DNA from 3 places in the Thalassolituus sp. ST750PaO-4 genome. Region 3 is predicted to be linked to each of the others. Evidence: predicted binding sites of a transcription regulator. Region 3 holds the regulator's gene; each other region holds the start of a gene.

Region 1 (6,852 bases), on a different contig from region 3:
ACCCAACGCACCATCAAAAGCCACCGCTGCCGGCGTGCCGCCAGTCGTTGGCTGACCGGCAGAATCCAGAATACTGCGGGTCGACTCGGCAATACCGGAATCTGCAGCACCGATTGCCAGACCATTGGATACCAGCTGCAGACCCTGCTCCTGCAATACCTTTTCACTGGCATTCAGGTTCAGAATGGCCGATGCCAGATTGGTCAGTCGCGGTGGCTGATTGGCAACCTGAATACGGATGTCGCCCAGTACACCATTAACCACACCATTCTCATTGGCAGCGTAGCCCTGTAAACGGGAGCCGTTATTGGCCACCACATAGCCATTTTTATCGAGAGAGAAAATCCCGGCACGGGTGTAAGACACGCTGCCGCGATCCTCCAGAACAAAGAAGCCGTTACCGTCAATGGCCATATCCAGCGCACTTTCAGTGCCGCTGATATTACCCTGGCTGAACTGCTGACGGACGTTATCCACCATAACCCCGCTGCCGACCGGTTTAACACCGGTACCCAGCAATGTGGTGGTGTACACGTCGGAAAATTCCGCCCGTGATTGCTTAAAGCCGGTGGTACTGGCGTTGGCAATGTTATTACCTGTTACCTCAAGGTCGGTCGAGGCAGCCCGAATACCACTTAAACCAATATTAAAAGCCATAATCTAGTCTCCGTTGCCCGTTCCGAACTACTCATCCAGAATCTGTTTAATCTGATCCAGCGAGGCACTGCGACCGCCCGCCAGATTCAGAGTGACCGTTCCACTGCCGCTCATGGTGACGCTGTCAACCCGTGAGCTCATCTGCATTCCTAACTCTTCTGATTTGCCACCCATAGTGCCGGTGACTTTGAATACGTACTCACCAGCCGGATAAGGCACAGGAATCTTGTTGCCTTCGGCATCGAGGACCAGCTCACCGTCTTCGTCTTTGTAATATTCCTGACGGTTAAGCTTATTCACATCGATGTCGATAATTTCGCCATCGACCATCATATTCAGACCGTCCCAGCGAACGGACATCGAGCCGGCGGTACGGTTACCCAGTGGAATCTGTTCCAGCAGAACGCCATTTTCGTCTTCGATGCTCAGTTGCAGATTGCTGGCACTTTCCGGCACCTCGGTGTAGCCACTGACCACCCCGCCACTGAGCAGCAGACCGGTTTCATTGCCTTCCACAATGACCGACTGGCCGACAAGGCTGGATGCCTGTAACGCCGAAGCCGAGTTAAAGCGCGACATCATGCTTTCACTGGTGGTATTGAGTTTGTCGATCCCTTCTACCGTGGAAAACTGTGCCAGCTGTGCCACAAAGGCCTGGTTATCGGTCGGTTCCAGCGGGTTCTGATTGTTCAGCTGAGCAACCATCAGCTCCAGAAACGCATCACGTCCCAGTTCGTTATCTTTTGGCTCCGCACTGTTGCTGGGCTTGCGGTACTGATCCAGCGCAGCAGTGTTATTACCGACTTCATTAATTGCCATAACCTGCTCCTTACTGTCCCAGAGTCAACGTACGTTGCAGCATCTGTTTTGCGGTCTTCAGCACCTCTACATTCATCTGATAGCTGCGCGATGAAGACATCATATCGGTCATTTCTTCAACGATGTTCACGTTCGGGTAGTACACATAACCATCTTCATTTGCCATTGGGTGATCCGGCTGAAAACGCTGCTGCAACGGCGCATCCTTCTCCACAATCCCCATCACCTGAACACCGGCTCCGGTACCATCTTCAATGCTTTGAAACTCGTTATTGGCATTCACTTCCATAAAAGTTTTATGCATCACCGCAAACCAGGGCTTACGTGCACGGTAGGTTTCATCGACCGAGCTGGATGCACTTTCTGCGTTGGCGATATTACTGGCGGTCGTGTTAATCCGGATCGACTGAGCATTCATGCCGGAACCGGCGATATCAAATACGTTGGATAACGACATAATTATTCTCCCCGGATCGCGCCTTTCATGCCTTTGAACTTGCCACTGAGAAATTCAAAGCTGGCGTTGTAATTCATGCTGTTACGGCCATACAGCGCCTGCTCCATCTGCGAGTCGACGGTGTTGCCATCAATGGAGGGCTGAATCGGATTGCGGTACAGCAATTCATCATCGCGCTGGCTGTGACCACTGAGATGACCGGAGTGAGTGCGCTCCAGCGCTACGCTGCTACGGGAGTTAATCTCTCCGGCCAGTACAGCCTGAAAATTGATGTCACGTGCTTTAAACCCCGGGGTGTCGGAGTTAGCCAGATTATTCGCCAGAATTTCTGCCCGCGCCGCGCGCAGCTGCAGTGCAGAAGGATGAACGCCGAGAGCGTTGGTGAAATTGATAGAGGCCATAATCTGATTCTCTTACGTGACTATGACTGGAAGATAGCAACCCCTGTGCCAAAAAAAATAATCCTTATTTTTCAATAGGTTGAAAATAAAAAGCCGCCCTTTAAGGCGGCAATGGAGCGGCAATTCAACGGCAACGGCAAACCTTTACCGACCGGCGGCAAACAGGCTATACACCTCCGATCTTCTTCGCCCGGTACACAATCCCCGGATGGCATTGCACCATTTCGAAATAATCGCTCAGGTTATTCATTGCCTCTGAAGCTCCCAGCATCAGGTAACCACCAGGATTCAGGCTGCCATGCATGCGTCTCAGAATGTCGTGCTTCAGATCGGCAGAAAAATAGATCAGTACGTTACGGCAGAAAATAATGTCGAATTTCCCCAGCAGAGAGAAACTCTGCTGCAGATTCTGGGCACGGAAATCCACCCGGCTGCGCACCTGGCTGTTAATACGCCAGCGATCTGAATCCACCTCATCGAAATACACTTTAAGATGCTGATCGTTCATACCACGGCGGATAGCCAATTGTTGATACACCCCCTCTTTAGCTGCAGCCAGAGAACTGGGGGAAATATCCGTTGCGGTAATACGCTCGCCAGTCATCAGCTGACCCGGATTCTTTTTTCTGAACTCTTCAATCTCAATACTGAGAGAATAAGGTTCCTGGCCGGTAGAACAGGCTGCCGACCAGATTTTCAGCGGACGCCGGTGTTGTGCCAGTTCTGGCAACAGCTTCTCACGAAAAATCCGGTAAGGGTGTTCGTCACGGAACCACAGGGTTTCGTTGGTGGTCATCGCATCGATAACACTTTCCTGCAGGCTGCGGTTGCGCTCCATAGCAACCAGCAGGTCTGAAATACTGGCAACCGATTCCCGTTCCATCATGCGCCGCAGACGACTGGTAACCAGATATTCTTTGCCTTCGCCCAGCATAATACCGCTGCTTTTTTCCAACATCTGACGGAAGCGGTTATATTCATCCACTGACATGTCTTTGGTCATAATTTCATCCACATAGCCTAACCGGCTGCATTCACTTGTCGTACTACCCGTTCAGCCAGAATGTCCGGATCAAACTTGGCAATAAAATCGTTGGCTCCCACTTTTTCCACCATCGCCTTGTTAAAGACACCACTGAGAGAAGAGTGCAGCACAATGAAGAATCCTGCCATACGGCTGTCACCACGCACACGCGTGGTCAGGGTATAACCGTCCATCTCCGGCATTTCGATGTCAGAAATCATCATCATGTAATGATCACTGATGTTTTCTCCGGCCTCGGCAATGGCATACAGATGCTCCCAGGCTTCACGCCCGTCATTCAGTGCAACCACTTCTACACCGACATTTTCCAAACAACGGCTTACCTGTTTACGGGCAATTTTAGAGTCATCAACAATCAGCACTTTTTTAGCTTTCGCTTTGGCATGAACATCCTCGCTGACCACCCCTTCACTGATCTGTTCATTAACCGGCGAAACTTCCGCCAGAATTTTTTCCACATCAATGATTTCGACCAACTGCTTATCCACTTCAGTAACCGCCGTCAGATAATGCTCACGACCGGTTCCCTTTGGTGGCGGATGAATATCTCCCCAGTTCATATTGATGATGCGTTCCACACCAGCCACCAGAAAGCCCTGAGTTTTCAGGTTGTATTCGGTAATGATGACGAAAGCATTTTTCAGATCCTGCAACGGCGTGTTCCCCGTTGCCATGCTCATATCCATGATCGGAATCGTGCCCGAACGGATATGCGCCACACCACGGACCACCGGGTTACTGCCCGGCAGAATTGTCAGTTTCGGGCATTGCAGCACTTCTTTAACCTTAAAGACGTTGATGCCATAAACCTGCCGTCCATTGACGCGAAACAGCAGCAGCTCAAGCCGGTTTTCACCAACCAGCTGCGTGCGCTGATTCACTGTGTCTAACACACCTGCCATAACAAGCTCCCAAAAAATCGATCCGGCATGACCTTTGCTGTACCTGCTGAACCCACAGATTTAACGCCAGATAAATGACATTCAGTATCACGTGTTTATGAGCATAGTAGAGAACCAGCGCCGCTGTCGGATATTTGCTGCAATTTTCCTTGCTGCAATTCCGCTGCTGTACGCACCGGCGCCCCAGGCTTCCGGTTGGCAACAGGATGTTGAACAACGCCTGCTTATTCGCTGGAAGGAAATCAGTGGTCATGAATCTGACAGTGCACTTTCCTTTCCGGGGCTGCCGGCAGACTACCAGCTTCCCGATTGCGAGGGAGGCTTCGATCTGGCTCTGGTCAAACCTCTGCAGGCCGGGCGCAACGGACTTGAACTCAGCTGTAATACGCCCTACTGGAAGCAGCATCTGGCCGTTCAGCTGCACATTTACAAAGCGGTTGCCGTACTACGGAAACCCGTCAGCGCCGGCCAGCCCCTGACCCCAGATGATATTTCCATGGTGCGCCATGACACCGGAGAACTGACCAAAGGCTATTACCTCCATCCGGAAGATGTTCAGGAGCAGATCAGCCGCCGCAGCCTGCGCGCCGGCACCGTACTCAGTCCGGACATGCTCGATCCTCCCGTCATCATAAACCGTGGCGAGAGGGTCAAAATCCGCGTCAACCGCCCGGGTATCCGCATTGAAATGAACGGTACCGCGCTGGAAAATGGCCGGCAGGACGAACGAATCCGGGTGCGTAATGAGCAGTCACAGAAAATCGTTTATGGCCGGGTGGCCGGACGGGGCTTAGTACAGGTCGAATAAAATTTCAAAAAATTGCTAAAGTTCCAACTATGGCCGCCGATAACACCTATGCAGGAGTGTAAAATGCCTAACTGGCTCGGAGATTTGTCTATGAATATCAATAAGTTAACCGGTGGTGTAGATAACAGTTCACGCACCCGTAACGAACCGGTAAATAAAGACCCGGCACCAACCGCCAAAGCGCAGGAAAGCGCAGTCTTCACCGATCAGGTCAAGCTGAGCGCCAGCAGCAAAAGCATTCAGCAGGTTGAAGCGGAAATCCGTGAAATGCCTGACGTCGATGACGCAACCGTAGAACGCATTCGCGGAGCCATCGAAAAAGGCGAATACAAGATCGACTATGAAAAGCTGGCAGGAAAAATGCTTGATTTTGAGGATCGTCTCAACTGAAGCAGTGAACTCCTATGAGCACAGACATCGCGCAATTCGCAGCTTTCCTGCAAACCGAGCTGGAATTAACCACGGGAATCCACGCGATTCTTGAACAGGAACGGGATGCTCTGGCCAACAACGACCTGCAAGGCCTGCAAACACTCCAGCAGGAAAAAACACTCTGCCTCCGCCAGTTACAGGATCACGCCGAACAACGCCTTCTATGGATGAAAGCATCGGGCCTGCCACAATCTGCGCAATGCCTTCAGCATCAGGATATTGCCGCTGCGGCAAACATCCGCCTCCTATGGTCCAACCTTGAGAACCAGTACAAACAGAACCAGAAGCTATCGGTTCAGCTCTCCGATATCGTCCTTCACGCCCGTCATCGCACCCTGCAAAAACTTAAAATCTTGCGTGGTCAGCAGAATGATCCACACTTATATAACGATAAAGGGAAAGCAAGCAGCCTGAAGCAGGGACAAGGGTACATTCAGGTCTGATCATGTCTGGGAACCAAGGGCAATGTCTGAGGAAAAAAATCAAGAATACCTGCTCGATGAACCGGAAGATATTTACGGAGCATTGCGCAAAATCGTCCTGATGGGCACACCGGTTAAAGTACGGATTGACGGCAGCGACGAAGAGTTCACCTCCGCCATTCCACAAACAGACTTTAAAAGCCGCAGCTTTTTCATGGACAAAGTCATTCCGCAACATGGCAATGATCTTATCCGGGCGGGAAAACGCTTTCATATAGAATGCGACAGTCAGGGTGTGCGTATTGAATTCCGCATGACCGGCCGGCTGAAGTACCAGCCCCAGAAAGAACAATACCGTGCGGAGTTTCCTGAACAGGTTCTGTATCTGCAGCGCCGTACTGCCTATCGCGTCGCCGTTCCACCTGCGCACAACATTTTGCTGAAAATTAAAATGAACGATGGTGAAGGCGATTTGCTCGGTCGTCTGCTTGATCTGTCATCAAGCGGCTTCAAAGCTCACTTCAGCGCTAATGTTAAAAAGCGCTTGGAAGAGCAACGTGATTTTCCTATCGCGCGGGTAAGATTTAACAAAGAAAACACCATGGACTGCAGCCTGGAAGCCCGCCATATCATCAATGATGACGAAGGCAATACTATCTGCGGCTTTGCCTTCACCATGATATCGGCCATGGCACAGCGCTACCTCGACCGCCTGATCACCGAATTTCAGTGGGAAGAGCGCCACCATAAAGACCTCGAAGAAGAATCTCTGGGTGACGTTTAACAACAAAGGCTGACAGCACCGCTGTCAGCCGTTAAAATGCCCGCCTCTCCCTATAGTTCAACCGGATAGAACGGATGCCTCCTAAGCGTCAGATTCAGGTTCAAGTCCTGATGGGGAGGCCACCA
Region 2 (6,852 bases), on a different contig from region 3:
AGAGCAGTAACATGAGAGGGAGAAACCATCGGTAGCGGTGAACGTGCGCGACGGTCAAATAATTTGCCCTGATCCAGCTCTTTGGCTTCGTTATTGTTGTCACCGTAGCTGGACATCAGCTGGCGATAGATAACCTGAGAAAGCCCCATGCCCTGCTGGCCGGAGAGCGACAGCGCCATCTGATCGTCATACATTTTGCGGTAGAAATCGGTTTCCGGAGAATTGAACATCGAGTCTTCTTCGAACACCTTGTTGGCGTCACGCATGGACGACATCATCATGTTCAGAAACATCGATTCAAACTGCTTGGCAACTTCCATCAGTGCGGCGTTTTTATCGTCTTTTCCCAACGAACGAATACCCTGTAGGGCATTCAGGTCGGTATAAATCTGGGCGCTCTGTGGTTGTGTCTGGATCATAGCAATCTCCTTTGTTAGGGAAACTGCAAGATGTTTGCCAATTGACTGATTAAGCGAGTGTAAAGAGAGAAGAAAAAATCCGGACAAAAGCCCGGATTTTGAGTTTGAATAACATCAGCATCTGAGCCATTTCTGCCAGTAAAGTCTGATGAGCTGAACAGGCATTGCCTCAGTGTGACAATTGTTCGTATTCAGAAGGTTTTTTCTTTTTCTCGTTCCCAAGCTCTGCGTGGGAATGCAACGGTGTCAGCAAAGACTACCACGCAGAGCGTGGGAGCCAGATGTACGCTTTCAATGCGGCAACTGTTCGTATTGGGAAAGCTTTTTCTTGCCGCTCTGACGGCTGGCAATGCTTTTCTGCTCCTGCTGCAGATCGGCCAGCAACTGCTGCTCTTCCTGCAGCAAACCTTCCAGAAACTCCTGCTGCTCATTGGTCATATCAATCAGCTCACTGATCTGGGCAAACCACTGCTGCAGTAATTCGTTGCGCCGCTGAATCCGTTCATCGACACCCTCACGAACCCCCTGACGAATCAGCGAGCGGAGTTCCAGGGACAGGTTTTTTACCTGCTCAAACAATTCAGCACTCATATTCGTGTTCTCTTTATGTTTATTCGTATCAGATAACAATCAATTCAGCCTTTAACGCACCGGCCTGCTTCATTGCTTCAAGAATAGCCATTAAATCACCGGGCGCAGCCCCTACTTCGTTAACGGCTTTAACAATACTGTCGAGGGATACGCCAGGACCAAATTTAAACATGCGGCTATCGCCACCGTTATCGATATTAATATTGGTCTGCGGTACGACGACGGTTTCGCCATCGGCAAGGGCATTGGGCTGGGAAACCTGAAAATCTTCGGTAATGGTTACGACCAGGCTGCCGTGGGTAACCGCCACCGGCTCAATCATTACATTCTGCCCGATCACAATAGTACCGGTGCGGGAGTTGATAATAACTTTGGCCCGTTCTTTTCCGGTTTCAATTTCCAGATTTTCAATAATGGATAAATAACTGACGCGCTGACTGGTATCACGCGGTGCACTGACGCGGATCGACGTTGCGTCCAGCGCTTCAGCGGTTCCCGGTCCGAGTAAGGTATTGATGCGCTCAACCATCGCACGGGCGGTGGTAAAGTCCGGCTGGTCGAGGTTAAAAATCAGGCTGTCACCACGGGAAAAATTGCTGGGTACGGTTTGCTCCACAGAAGCACCGTTAGGAATACGGCCGACACTGGGTACATTCACGGTAATTTTTGAACCATCATTACCTTCAGCGCCAAAACCACCAACCACCAGATTACCCTGGGCAACCGCGTAAATATTTCCGTCGGCACCTTTGAGCGGAGTAAACATCAGCGCGCCACCACGCAGGCTTTTGGCATTACCTAATGAGGCAACGGTGACATCCACCCGTTGTCCGGGCTTGGCAAAGGCCGGTAATTCTGCAGTAACCGATACCGCCGCCACATTTTTTAATTTCGGATCGACACCGGCCGGCAGGGTAATGCCGAATTCGGCCATCATGTTGCGGAAAGTCTGAGTGGTGAACGGTGCTTTATCACCGGTACCATCCAGCCCCACCACCAGACCATACCCCACCAGCTGGTTGGTACGCACACCGGAAATACTGGTGATGTCTTTAATCCGTTCAGCCTGTACGGCCGGTGCCAGAAAAACCGACACCACAAACAGACAACTCAGAAAACGTAACATGGTTTTTCTCCTCGGCCGGCTTACAGTGGCCACCAGGGCGAATTAAGAATACGGTCAAACCAACCCTGCTTGGTCGCATTATTCAGATTACCGCGACCACCGAAGGAAATACGGGCATCGGCCACTTTACTTGATGAAACGGTATTGTCCGGCGTTATATCCTGCGGGCGGATCAGACCACTGATGCGGATATATTCTTCCCCTTCACTCAGGGTCAGCCATTTTTCACCGCGGATACGTAAAATACCGTTAGGCATAATTTCCGCAACCGATACCGATATCTGGCCACTCAGACTGTTAGAGCGATCAGCTTCACCCTTGCCGTTAAATTTACGGTCAGCCGAGGTATCGGAATCCAGACCCAGATTTTTCCAGCCTGGCACCGTACCCATCACACTGTTAGGCACAATACTGTTGGTGGAGGTTTTATCCGACTTGGTTTGCGCCGATTTTGATGACTGATACTGCTCATCAAAAATCACCGTAATAATATCGCCGACACGACGCGCCTGCTGATCGGTGTACAAACCAAAACTGTAGCGCGCCTGAAATAAAGAACCATTGGCCATTGGTGGTGGCTGCAGGCTTTCGGCGGATACCGGCGCGTAATCCGGATCATCCGGATACACCTCAGGCTCCAAAGGTACTGAAGTACAGGCCTGCAATGTTATAAGCATCAGCGCGGCCAGAGATAAACGGGATGAAAACAGCGTATTCATAACAACCTCCTTACACGTTCTGCGTCAGGAACTGCAGCATCTGATCGGCGGCGGATACAACCTTCGAATTCATTTCGTAGGAACGTTGCACGGTAATCATTTTTACCAGCTCTTCCACCACTTCAACGTTAGAGTTTTCCAGTGCTCCCTGCTCTACCGTACCAAAGCCTTCTTCATTCGGTACGCCTACCTGCGGTGCACCACTGGCGGCGGTTTCATAGAACACGTTACCACCCACTGCCTGCAGACCGGCCGGATTAATAAAGTCGACGGTTTCAATCTGGCCCAGCTCCTGCGGCGTCGGATCACCAAACAGGGTGGCCTGCACAATCCCGTCTTTACTGACGGTGAGCTTATTGGTCTGCTCAGGAATGGTTATCTGCGGCTCCAGCGGATAGCCGTTCACGTTCACCACCACCCCTTCATTATTGATATGAAAGGTACCGTCACGGGTATAACCGATGGTGCCGTCCGGCATCGCGATCTGGAAAAAACCACGGCCGTTAATGGCCATATCCAGTGGCTGATCGGTCAGCTGCAGGGAACCTGTGGTGAAAATCTTTTGCGTACCCGCAGTACGTACACCGGTACCCAGCTGCAGACCCGACGGCAAACGGCTGTCAGCCGAGGAGTTGGCACCGGGCTGGCGCTGGATCTGATACAGCAGGTCTTCGAATACCGCGCGGTCCTTTTTAAAGCCGGTGGTGGATACGTTGGCCAGGTTGTTAGAAACCGTGGTTAACGCCAGATCCTGTGCTTCCAGTCCGGTTTTACTTACCCAAAGTGCATTTAACATAGGTCAGCTCCTGTTACTGGTTGGCCAGAATTTGTGTGGTTGCGGCGGTATTTTCATCCACCCGTTTCATCAGCTTTACCTGCATTTCGTACTGGCGGTTAAGGGCGATCAAACTGGTCAGCTCGCTCACCGCATTGACGTTACTGCCTTCAACAAAACCGTTAACCAGTGTGATATTGGGGTCGGCAACCGCTGGCGGTGTGGCCGGATCACGGAAACGGAACAGGCCGTCTTCGCCTTTTTCCAGCGCCTGCAGATCCGGGCGCACCAGCTTAAGCTGCACCGGTTCGGCGACCGCTGCCGGGTTTTCCCCCAAAGGCTGGATCGTCACGATACCGGCGCGGCTGACTTCAATACTCTGAAACTCTGGCAGCACCACAGGCCCGCCATCGCCAATCAACTGCAGACCACTGCCATTCACCAGACGACCATCGGCATCGACGCTCAGATCGCCGGCACGGGTGTATGCTTCCTGGCCGTCGGGTCCCTGCACCGCAAACCAGCCATCACCTTCAATGGTCACGTCCATACGGTTGCCGGTTTCCATCAGAGGGCCCTGACGGAAATCACTGGCCGGGCGTTCAGTCATGGCATAAGCACGGGTTGGAAAATGATCGCCAAATACGCCCATCGCCCGGCTCTGGGTGTAATCGGAGCGGAAGCCTGTGGTACTGGCATTGGCCAGGTTGTTGGCGTGTGCGGCCTGCCCCAGCGTATTTTGCTTGGCACCTGACATGGCAATGTATAAAGCGCGGTCCATAATTCTGCCTCTGTTCTTGCGGGTAAGACGGAAAATCCACCTTACCGAATGAGTTACAGGAAACATTGCAGAGGACGTGCCAAAACCATAAAAGTCATTATTTTCAATAACTTATGATTTTTTGACGGTATCAGACGGGAAAAAGCGCGGAAAAAACGGCAGCCTCTTCCGCCAGAGGGGAAGAGGCTTGCCGCCAGGCAGTCATCAGATATTCAGAATGGTCTGAGTGACCTGATCGGTAGTTTCAATGGTTTTGGCACTGGCCTGGAAGTTACGCTGGGCAATGATCAGCCCAACCAGCTCTTCCGATAAATCCACGTTAGAGTCTTCCAGTGCCGATGAGCGCACCTGACCAAAGGAAGCCGTACGTGGAGAGCCAACCGTCGGATCACCCGATTCAAAAGACTCGGCCCAGGATGTGTCGCCCAGCGGGGTCAGACCTTCCGGGTTGCGGAAGTTGGCCAGAGCCACCTGCCCCAGTGTCTGTGCCTGACCGTTGGTAAAGCGGGCGAAGATAATCCCTTCCTGATCCACTTCCAGTCCGGTCAGACGGCCAGTGGTGTAACCATTCTGGCTCACTTCGTTAACCGCAAAGGCACTGCCGAACTGAGTAGAGCCACTCAGGTCAATCTGGAAGTTGGAGTTGCTTGGCGGATCGGACAGAGGCAGACCACCTTCCAGCACGTTCACCGAACTCAGGGCACCGGTCGGATTACCATCAGCATCCTTAGGGTCCCAGTTGGTGATGTAGATATCACCTGTCGATACCGGATCAAAGCCGCCGTCCTGATTAAAGAACAGTTCAAAACGTGCCGGCGTTGGCTCCAGATTCTGCGGGAATGGCAGAGTCGGATCAGGATCCCCCACATCGAAGCCATCCACCTGAACATACATTGCCCACAGGTTGGCCTCGTTCGGACGGCTCGGATCAACCGGCTCCTTAACGAAATACTGTGTCATGACATGGGTATTACCCAGACTGTCATAGATATTCATTGAGGTGGCATGGTTGTAGGTGTCCTGATCTTTCGGATCAAAAGCATTCAGGGTGTAAGGGGTAAACTCATCCGGTGTCAGCGCACCGAAAATACCGGATACCACCGGATCAGGCTGACTCAGGGTGTAGTTCTCGTTCAGGATAAAGGTCACCACACCACCCACTGCCGCAGACAGGTCAGCACTGGTACTGCCGCCCAGTACCACCGGACCGGTGTTATCGGCGCCCTGCACCACCAGCGAATCGGAAGTGACCGGACTGGAAATACTGAGCTTGATATCGCGGCCAATTTCATTGGTGATGACCAGATCACCGGCAGCGGTAATTTCGGCGTTGAAACCCGGCAATGTCGTGCCGCGGTAGGAGTTAATTTCGTCGGCAATATCTTCCAGCGAGGTAGAGGTTAATACCTGACCATTCAGCGTCAGCTTCATATCATTGCCAGGGCTGTTATAACCCGACAGCGGAATATTCATGGTGGTCAGTGCCGATGCCGTGACCCCTGGCTGCTTGTTGAACAGAGCAACAATGGCATTGGCCTCACTGCGTTCAGGAATAACGATTTCAGTTTCTTCACCGTCCGGATCAGTCAGCACGACCGTCTGACGCGGATATTCATTATTCACACCCTCAATACCGGTAGTCAGCAGCGTACCGTCAGACGGGTTAGCCTGCAGCAGACCATAGAGATCGGCGGCGGTAATATCCGGGCCTGAGGCACTGATATTACTGATCGAAATAATCGACGCTTCACCGGCTTCAGTGGCACGAAGTTCCAGCTGATACTGTGGCGGCACCACATTCGGTTCAATTTCGACCGCAGCCGCCTGCACACCGATGTAACCATCGGCATCCTGACTGTTCAGCTGGCGGTTAATACTGGCCGCCAGTTGCTGCACCGAACGATATTCTTCATCCAGCGTAATCAGCACAGAGCCACTGCGGTTTTCGTTATCCGGAGCCGGTACTGTCAGGTTAATGCGGAAGCTGTTGGATTTATCCACCTCGTCTTCACCGGTAACCACAAACAGGCTGTCAAAGCCCAGTGCTGCAACCGCCTGCGGTTCAGCTACGGTTGGTGTCACCGAGATACCTTCACCGGAGCCCACATTGGTGTTAGTGAACACCAGCTGACCGCCCACCGCATCCACGGTAACCTTACCGGCGATACCCGCGGCACCGATATACACATCAATCTGTTGCTGAATGGCCACTGCCAGATCGTCCAGCGAAGCATAATTCGCCGGCGGAATGGTAATGTTGAACGGACCGCCACCATTACCGGTTGTACTGGTGACTTCCAATTGGAAAACGTTATTGGCCTGAACCGGTTCAACGCCATTGTCGAAGCGGTTACCTGTCAGGAAGCCAATGCTGTCCAGACTCAGACCCACAGAAGACACCGAGTTATTGGCAATCTGCAGATAGTCCCCCTGTGTTGCCG
Region 3 (6,852 bases):
TACACGCTCAGGCAGCTGCTGCAGCATGTCGGCCACGTCATCGGTGTCGAGGTCGGCGGTCAGGTCGACAACTTCTTCCGCACTCATGTCGCTCAGGAAGTGGCTTTGCAGCTCTTCGCTGAGGTTCTGCATGACCTCGCCTTCGAGTTCCTTATCGACCAGTTCCCACAGCAGCTTACGGGCTTTAGGCGGAGAAGATTCGATCAGGTGGGCGATATCAACCGGTGCCAGACCCGAATTCAGGATGCGACGCACCTGCGCCAGCGCACCACTTTCCAGCGCGGCGGTCAGGCTGTGTAACTTGGCTTTAGCCTTTTCGGTCTGCTGTGCCATGCGTCGGTTCGGTCCAGGGGATGGTTGAATGCTCAGATTCTAGCCTGATTAGGCCTCTGATACCACGAAACTACTCGCAGAATTGCGCGTAGAAGATTGTTTTGCCGGGCTATTCTTCTTCGTCAAAACGCCGGTTAATAAGATCAATCAGGGCGGCCAGTGCGTGTTCAGCATCCTGGCCTTCAGCATGGATATGTATGTTGGTGCCTTTGCTGGCGGCCAGCATCATCACCGCCATAATGCTTTTACCGTCGACCATGCGGTCGGGGTAACCGACTTTGATCTGGCAGGAATAAGCAGCGGCGGTGGAAACCAGCTTGGCGGCTGCGCGGGCGTGCAGGCCCAGCTTATTGATGATGGTGATTTCGGTGCTGGTCATCCGTATCAGTCCTGATGAATGTCGGCACTGCCCAGCTCGCGGTGGCGGACCTGAACATTGCTGTAATGATGACAGAATTCTGCCTTAAGTTGCTCTGCCAGGTAAACGGAGCGGTGCTGCCCGCCGGTGCAGCCGATGGCAATGGTCATATAGCTGCGGTTGGCATCGACAAAGGCAGGCAGCCAGCGCTGAATAAACCCGCTGATGTCCTGCTGCATTTGTCCAACCTGAGGCTCCCGGGCAAGGAAATCAATGATTGCCGGGTCGCGCCCGGTAAAGGCGCGCAGTGCCGGGTCCCAGTAAGGGTTGGGCAGGTTGCGGACATCGAATACATAATCGGCATCAATCGGGATGCCATGCTTGAAGCCGAAAGATTCAAACAGAATGGCGATATCGGTGCTGGTTTTATCCGCCACCCGCAATTTAATCAGGCTGCGCAGCTCATGCACAGACATGCTGGTGGTATCCAGCGTCAGATCGGCAAGGTTGGCGATAGGCTCCAGCAGCAGGCGCTCTTTATCGATGGCTTCGGCCAGAGATGTGCTTTTACTGGTCAGTGGGTGCTTACGCCGGGTGGAGCTGAAGCGCTGCAGCAGCACTTCTTCGCTGGCGTCGAGATAGACGACATCCAGCTGGTATTCTTCGCTGGGCAGCTGGTGCAGTACATCGTGGATATTGTCGAAGGCATGGGGCAGATTGCGGGCGTCAACACTGACGGCGACTTTGGCCAGTTTTTCTTCGCTTTCGGTCTGGCGGGCCAGCGCTGGCAACAAAGCAACCGGCAGGTTATCAATGCAGTAGAAGCCCAGATCTTCCAGTACGTGCAGAGCACTGGATTTTCCTGAGCCGGACCGGCCGCTGATCACCACTAAACGCATTGCTGTGCTCCTCCATTGCCCGTTGGGCTGATGTCAGCCCGGTTGTCCGCTCAGCGCCCGCTGATAAAACCGTTGCGCATCCGGCGCTTTGCGCAGTGCCTCGCGGTAGGCCGGCTCGCTGAAGTTGCGTGCCAGCATCGCCAGAACCTGCAGGTGCTGTTCAGTAGCTTCTTCGGGAACCAGCAGAGCAAACACCAGATCGACCGGCTTGCGGTCAATGGCGTCGTAATCCACCGGCTCCACCAGACGCAGCAGTACGCCCATCGCCTGGTCGCACTGCTTCAGCCGGCAGTGGGGAATGGCAATACCTTCGCCAATCCCGGTGCTGCCGAGGCGTTCACGGCTGAGTAATCGCTCGTAAATATCGTCGGCAGAGCTGTCGCTGAGTTGTTCTGCGATAAAACCTGCCAGGTACTCCAGTAATTTCTTTTTACTGGAAACCGGAGCATCTATCAGACTGCGTTCCGGTGTGAGGATATCCTCGATGCGAATGTCCATTAATCAGCCTTGTCCGTGTTGCCGCGCCACCAGTTTTTCTTTGTGTTTCAGTACCTGACGGTCGAGCTTGTCGGTCATCTGATCGATTGCGGCATACATATCATCGTGCTCAGCGCTGGCGTGCAGGTCGGCACCGCTGACGTGGATGGTGGCTTCAGCAATCATGCGCTCTTTAATAACGGTCAGGGTTACCTGGCCGTTGGTGATGTTGTCAAAGTGGCGTCCCAGCTTGGACATTTTTTCGTCTACGTACGCTTGCAGAGATTCGGTAACGTCAACGTGGTGACCGCTGATATTAATCTTCATGTCCAGACTCCTTGTTGCTGGCTTGTTGTTTTTTAAATCAATTGTTTACGTTCGTTCGAAGGCGGAATCATCATAGCCTCACGGTATTTGGCTACCGTGCGCCGTGCCACCTGAATGCCTTTTTCACCCAACACTGCGGCGATTTTGTTGTCGCTCAGCGGTTTGCGGGCATTTTCTTCAGCAATCAGTTTTTTAATCATGGCACGGATTGCGGTGGAGGAACATTCGCCGCCGCCATCGGTACTGACATGGCTGGAGAAAAAGTACTTCAGCTCGAAGATTCCGCGTGGCGTGTGCATGTATTTCTGGGTGGTTACCCGGGAAATGGTGGATTCATGCATACCAACGGCTTCGGCAATATCGTGCAGCACCAGCGGCTTCATTGCTTCTTCGCCCTGTTCGAAAAACTCGATCTGATACTCGACGATTTTGGTGGCTACTTTCAGCAGGGTTTCGTTGCGGCTTTGCAGACTTTTGATAAACCAGCGCGCTTCCTGCAGGTGGTCGCGCAAGAAGGCGTTGTCGGTGCTGTTATCGGAACGGCGTACCAGTGAGGCGTAATCGGCGTTAACGCGCAGCTTGGGGGCGATATCCGGATTCAGCTCAACCCGCCATTCGTCGCGGATATTGCGTACCAGCACGTCGGGCACCACGTATTCGGCCTGCTCGGCACTGATGCCGGCACCTGGCTTGGGATTCAGTTCTTTAATCAGCCGCAGCACGGCTTTAAGGTCTTCTTCGCGCAGCTTGGTTTTGCGCATCAGCGTTGGGTAATCCTTGCTGCCCAGCAGCTCGATATAATCGCGGATGACCATTTTGGCTTCGTTCAGCCATGGGGTCTCAGCCGGCAGTTGCTGCAGTTGCAGCAGCAGGCATTCACGCAGATCGCGGGCAAAAGCACCGGCCGGATCAAACTGCTGCAGGCGGTGCAGTACGGCCATGACTTCGTCTTCTTCGACGTCCAGAGCCGGGTCCATGCTTTCCAGAATATCTTCGACGGTGGTGTGCAGATAGCCGTCGTCATCCACACCATCGATCAGCATCAGGGCGATCTCGCGGTCGGTATCTGACATAGGAGTCAGATTGAGTTGCCACAGCAGATGATCCTGCAGATCTTCGGTGCTGGCGTGGCGCGAGTCGTAATCGAAATCGTCGTCGATGGCATTACTGCTGCTGCCGGAGGCAACGCTGGCGGTGGTCTGGTAAGTATCTTCCCACTGACTGTCGACCGGCAGGTCGTCGGGGAGTTGTTCCTGCGACCACTGTTCATCCAGTTCCGGAGTGTCGTTGTGGCTGTCGTCCTGACTGCTGACTTCGTGGCTGCTGCTGGTGTCGTGATCGCTGTTGCGGGACAGATCGGGCAGGTCATCGTGCTCGTGTTCTTCTACTTCGAGCATCGGGTTGGAATCGAGGGCTTCCTGAATCTCCTGCTGCAGATCGAGGGTAGACAGCTGAAGCAGGCGGATGGCTTGTTGCAACTGAGGGGTCATGGTCAGGTGCTGACCCATCTTTAACTGAAGAGACGCTTTCATAAAAGTTCAGTAATCACTCAGTATCGGCATAGTCTGTGCATTATACGCCAAGCGGTAAACCTTGGAATCTTTTGTGCATCTTCCTTTGCTTTGGATCATCAGCCACTTCCCTGCAGCAGGGCTTGCCATCACAGGCGGAAATCCTCACCCAGGTACACTTTGCGTACCTGCTCGCTGGCCAATACCTGTTCAGCGGTGCCTTCGGCGATGATATGGCCACCCCCGACAATATAGGCTTTCTCACAGATAGCCAGAGTTTCCCTTACGTTGTGGTCGGTAATGAGTACGCCGATGCCACGTGCCTTGAGCTGTCGGATGATGTCCATGATGTCAGCTACAGAAATCGGGTCAACCCCGGCGAACGGCTCATCAAGCAGAATAAAGGACGGCTCAGCCGCCAGCGCGCGGGCAATCTCGACCCGGCGTCGTTCACCACCGGATAAGGCCATGCCCAGACTGCTGCGGATATGCTGAATATGAAACTCATTCAGCAGCTCTTCCAGTTTTTCCAGACGCTGTGCACGGTTGAGGTCTTTGCGGGTTTCGAGAATGGCGAGAATATTATCGGCCACACTTAATTTGCGGAAAATGGAGGCTTCCTGCGGCAGATAGCCAATGCCTTTCTGCGCCCGGCCGTGCATCGGCAGATGACTGATGTCTTCGTCGTCAATTTTGATGCGGCCTTTGTCAGCCTGCACCAGATTCACAATCATGTAGAAACAGGTGGTCTTACCGGCCCCGTTGGGTCCCAGCAGGCCAACGATCTGACCGCTTTGCACAGACATGGATACATCTTTTACCACTTCCCGGCCGTTATAGCTTTTCGCCAGGTTTTCGGCTTTCAGGGTCTTCATGGCTGTTCCTGTACTGGCTTGCTGTTATCGGTGGCAGGTTCTGCCGGAGCCTGTGGCTGAATCACGACTTTGATTCGTTGTTTTTCGCCATTACCACCAGTCTGGCCGGAGGTACTGGTGCCGCCGCTGGCGCTGACGGTTTCTTTGGTCATGTCATAGAGGATGCGCTCACCACTGAACAGGTTGCCGTCCTGCTGCAGTTGAGCATTGCCCTGAATGTTGACTTCACGTTGCCGGGCAAAGTAATCAATGCGCTGGCCGTGTGCTTTGGTCAGGGGTTTTCCCGGATTGATCTGTTGCTGATAGCGTGCCGGTTTTTTCGCTGTCCCTTCGGCAACGGCTTTTTCCAGTGTGTTATCGGTGCGGATAATCAGCAGGCGCTCCGATTCGATGCGCAGGGTTCCCTGAGTCAGAATCACATTGCCTTCATAAATAACAACGCCAGCCTTGCGGTCGAGCTCAGCGTGGTCAGAGAGAATGACCATTTCCTGCTGCCAGTCGTCGGGTAAGGCATAAGCAGAGGCTGCGCTGCACAGGACAAACAGGCCGGCCAGAAAACGATGATTATTGCGGAACATAGCGGCTATCCACCTGTGATTTGAATTCCATGCGCTGACGCGCGATATCCAGTGTCATACCGGTTGCATTGATATGTGTTTGCGGGCTTGTAATGGTTACCGGCTGATCAGTCTCGGCCAGTTGCTGGCGGCTGTGGTAGGTCAGGATGCTGGTTTCGATCAGAATATCGTCCGCAGCGTCGGCCGGATCGAGCGGCCGGATTTCGACCTGACCTACAAGGCGCAGCGACTGCTCGTTATCCTGTAGTGTTCCTTCGCGGGCATTGACCTGCCAGGTCTGGCCGTCATCATCGTCTGACATCAGCAGCGGCCCGGTAAAAAGGGTGCTTTTCGTCTGCGGATAATGGGTTGAACGTGCTGCAACAAAGGTTTGCTGTAATTCGCCATTACTGTCGTACTGGCGGTTGTACAGGCCTTCGCCATAGTAATCCGGTTCATGATTCTGCTGCTCACTCAGGGGGGGCGTCTGCTCCTGGGTGTAGCGATCCACTGCCAGCAGAGCCAGACCAAAGATCAGGGTCAGCAGTAACAGCAGATAACGCTTGCGCATCAGATTACGCCCGCGCGCAGCAGATCGTGCATATTGATGACGCCAACCGTGTCGTCGCCATTTTTAACGACCAGGGCGTTGATTTTGTTGTCTTCCATCAGCTTCAGCGCTTCAGCAGCCAGAGTGCCGGGCGTGGTGGTTTTGCCACCGACGGTCATCACATCGGCCATGGTAGCGGTATGGATATCAACTCCGTGATCAATGGCACGACGCAGGTCACCGTCGGTGAAAATACCGGTCAGCTTGCCGTTATCCTGCACGGTGGTCATGCCCAGACCTTTGGAGGTTACAACCAGCAGGGCTTCAGACAGCGTGGCGGAAGGGGAAACCACCGGAATCTGATCGCCACTGTGCATAATGTCTTCCACTTTCAGCAGCAGGCGACGGCCGAGTGAGCCGCCCGGATGAGAGAAGGCAAAATCTTCGGCGGTAAAACCACGGGCTTCCAGCAGGGCAACGGCCAGCGCATCACCCATCACCAGTGCGCAGGTGGTGGAAGAGGTTGGTGCCAGATTGAGCGGACAGGCTTCCTGATTCACGCCGGTATTTAAGTGGGCGTTGGCGGCACGGCCGAGGGTGGATTCCGGATTACCGGTCATGCTGATCAGCGCAGTGCCGAGGCGTTTAAGCAGGGGGAGCAGGCTGGTAACTTCACCGGTTTCACCGGAGTTGGACAGAGCGATAACCACATCCGATGGCTGAATCATGCCCATGTCGCCATGGCTGGCTTCACCCGGATGCACAAAAAAAGCCGGGGTGCCGGTGCTGGCCAGGGTTGCAGCCATTTTATTGCCGATATGGCCGGATTTACCCATGCCGGTAACAACAACACGTCCTTTGCAGTTCAGAACCAGCTGACAGGCGGTGGCGAAATCGTCGGTAAGACGACCTTCCAGCTGTGCAATGGCCTCCTGTTCCAGTTTGATGGTACGGCGGGCGGATTG

Evidence for each region. Region 3 encodes sigma-54, which starts transcription at its own class of promoters, with help from an activator protein. Its sites were predicted from a motif close to TGGCACNNNNNTTGCTNT; they were not measured.
Region 1: a site for sigma-54 is predicted at 2,368-2,385, ahead of flgB (flagellar basal body rod protein FlgB). Genes of this name have one in related genera too.
Region 2: a site for sigma-54 is predicted at 4,476-4,493, ahead of flgF (flagellar basal-body rod protein FlgF). Genes of this name have one in related genera too.

Annotation. Positions count from the first base shown of each region.
Region 1 covers NZ_JABVCB010000013.1:784,179-791,030, reverse strand. Annotated here, with positions in the region: gene HUF18_RS19060 (flagellar hook-basal body complex protein) at 1-657, opposite strand, end outside; gene HUF18_RS19055 (flagellar hook assembly protein FlgD) at 685-1,476, opposite strand; gene flgC (flagellar basal body rod protein FlgC) at 1,487-1,933, opposite strand; gene flgB (flagellar basal body rod protein FlgB) at 1,936-2,334, opposite strand; gene HUF18_RS19040 (CheR family methyltransferase) at 2,501-3,337, opposite strand; gene HUF18_RS19035 (chemotaxis protein CheV) at 3,355-4,281, opposite strand; gene flgA (flagellar basal body P-ring formation chaperone FlgA) at 4,379-5,089, shown strand; gene flgM (flagellar biosynthesis anti-sigma factor FlgM) at 5,153-5,479, shown strand; gene flgN (flagellar export chaperone FlgN) at 5,494-5,964, shown strand; gene HUF18_RS19015 (flagellar brake protein) at 5,987-6,727, shown strand; tRNA gene HUF18_RS19010 (tRNA-Arg) at 6,774-6,849, shown strand.
Region 2 covers NZ_JABVCB010000013.1:791,773-798,624, reverse strand. Annotated here, with positions in the region: gene flgJ (flagellar assembly peptidoglycan hydrolase FlgJ) at 1-419, opposite strand, end outside; gene HUF18_RS19085 (hypothetical protein) at 711-1,010, opposite strand; gene HUF18_RS19080 (flagellar basal body P-ring protein FlgI) at 1,039-2,136, opposite strand; gene flgH (flagellar basal body L-ring protein FlgH) at 2,157-2,855, opposite strand; gene flgG (flagellar basal-body rod protein FlgG) at 2,866-3,651, opposite strand; gene flgF (flagellar basal-body rod protein FlgF) at 3,665-4,411, opposite strand; gene HUF18_RS19060 (flagellar hook-basal body complex protein) at 4,616-6,852, opposite strand, start outside.
Region 3 covers NZ_JABVCB010000008.1:40,290-47,141, forward strand. Annotated here, with positions in the region: gene mgtE (magnesium transporter) at 1-333, opposite strand, end outside; gene HUF18_RS09595 (HPr family phosphocarrier protein) at 443-712, opposite strand; gene rapZ (RNase adapter RapZ) at 718-1,590, opposite strand; gene ptsN (PTS IIA-like nitrogen regulatory protein PtsN) at 1,624-2,088, opposite strand; gene hpf (ribosome hibernation-promoting factor, HPF/YfiA family) at 2,092-2,394, opposite strand; gene HUF18_RS09615 (RNA polymerase factor sigma-54) at 2,427-3,926, opposite strand; gene lptB (LPS export ABC transporter ATP-binding protein) at 4,055-4,780, opposite strand; gene lptA (lipopolysaccharide transport periplasmic protein LptA) at 4,777-5,358, opposite strand; gene lptC (LPS export ABC transporter periplasmic protein LptC) at 5,345-5,908, opposite strand; gene HUF18_RS09635 (KpsF/GutQ family sugar-phosphate isomerase) at 5,908-6,852, opposite strand, start outside.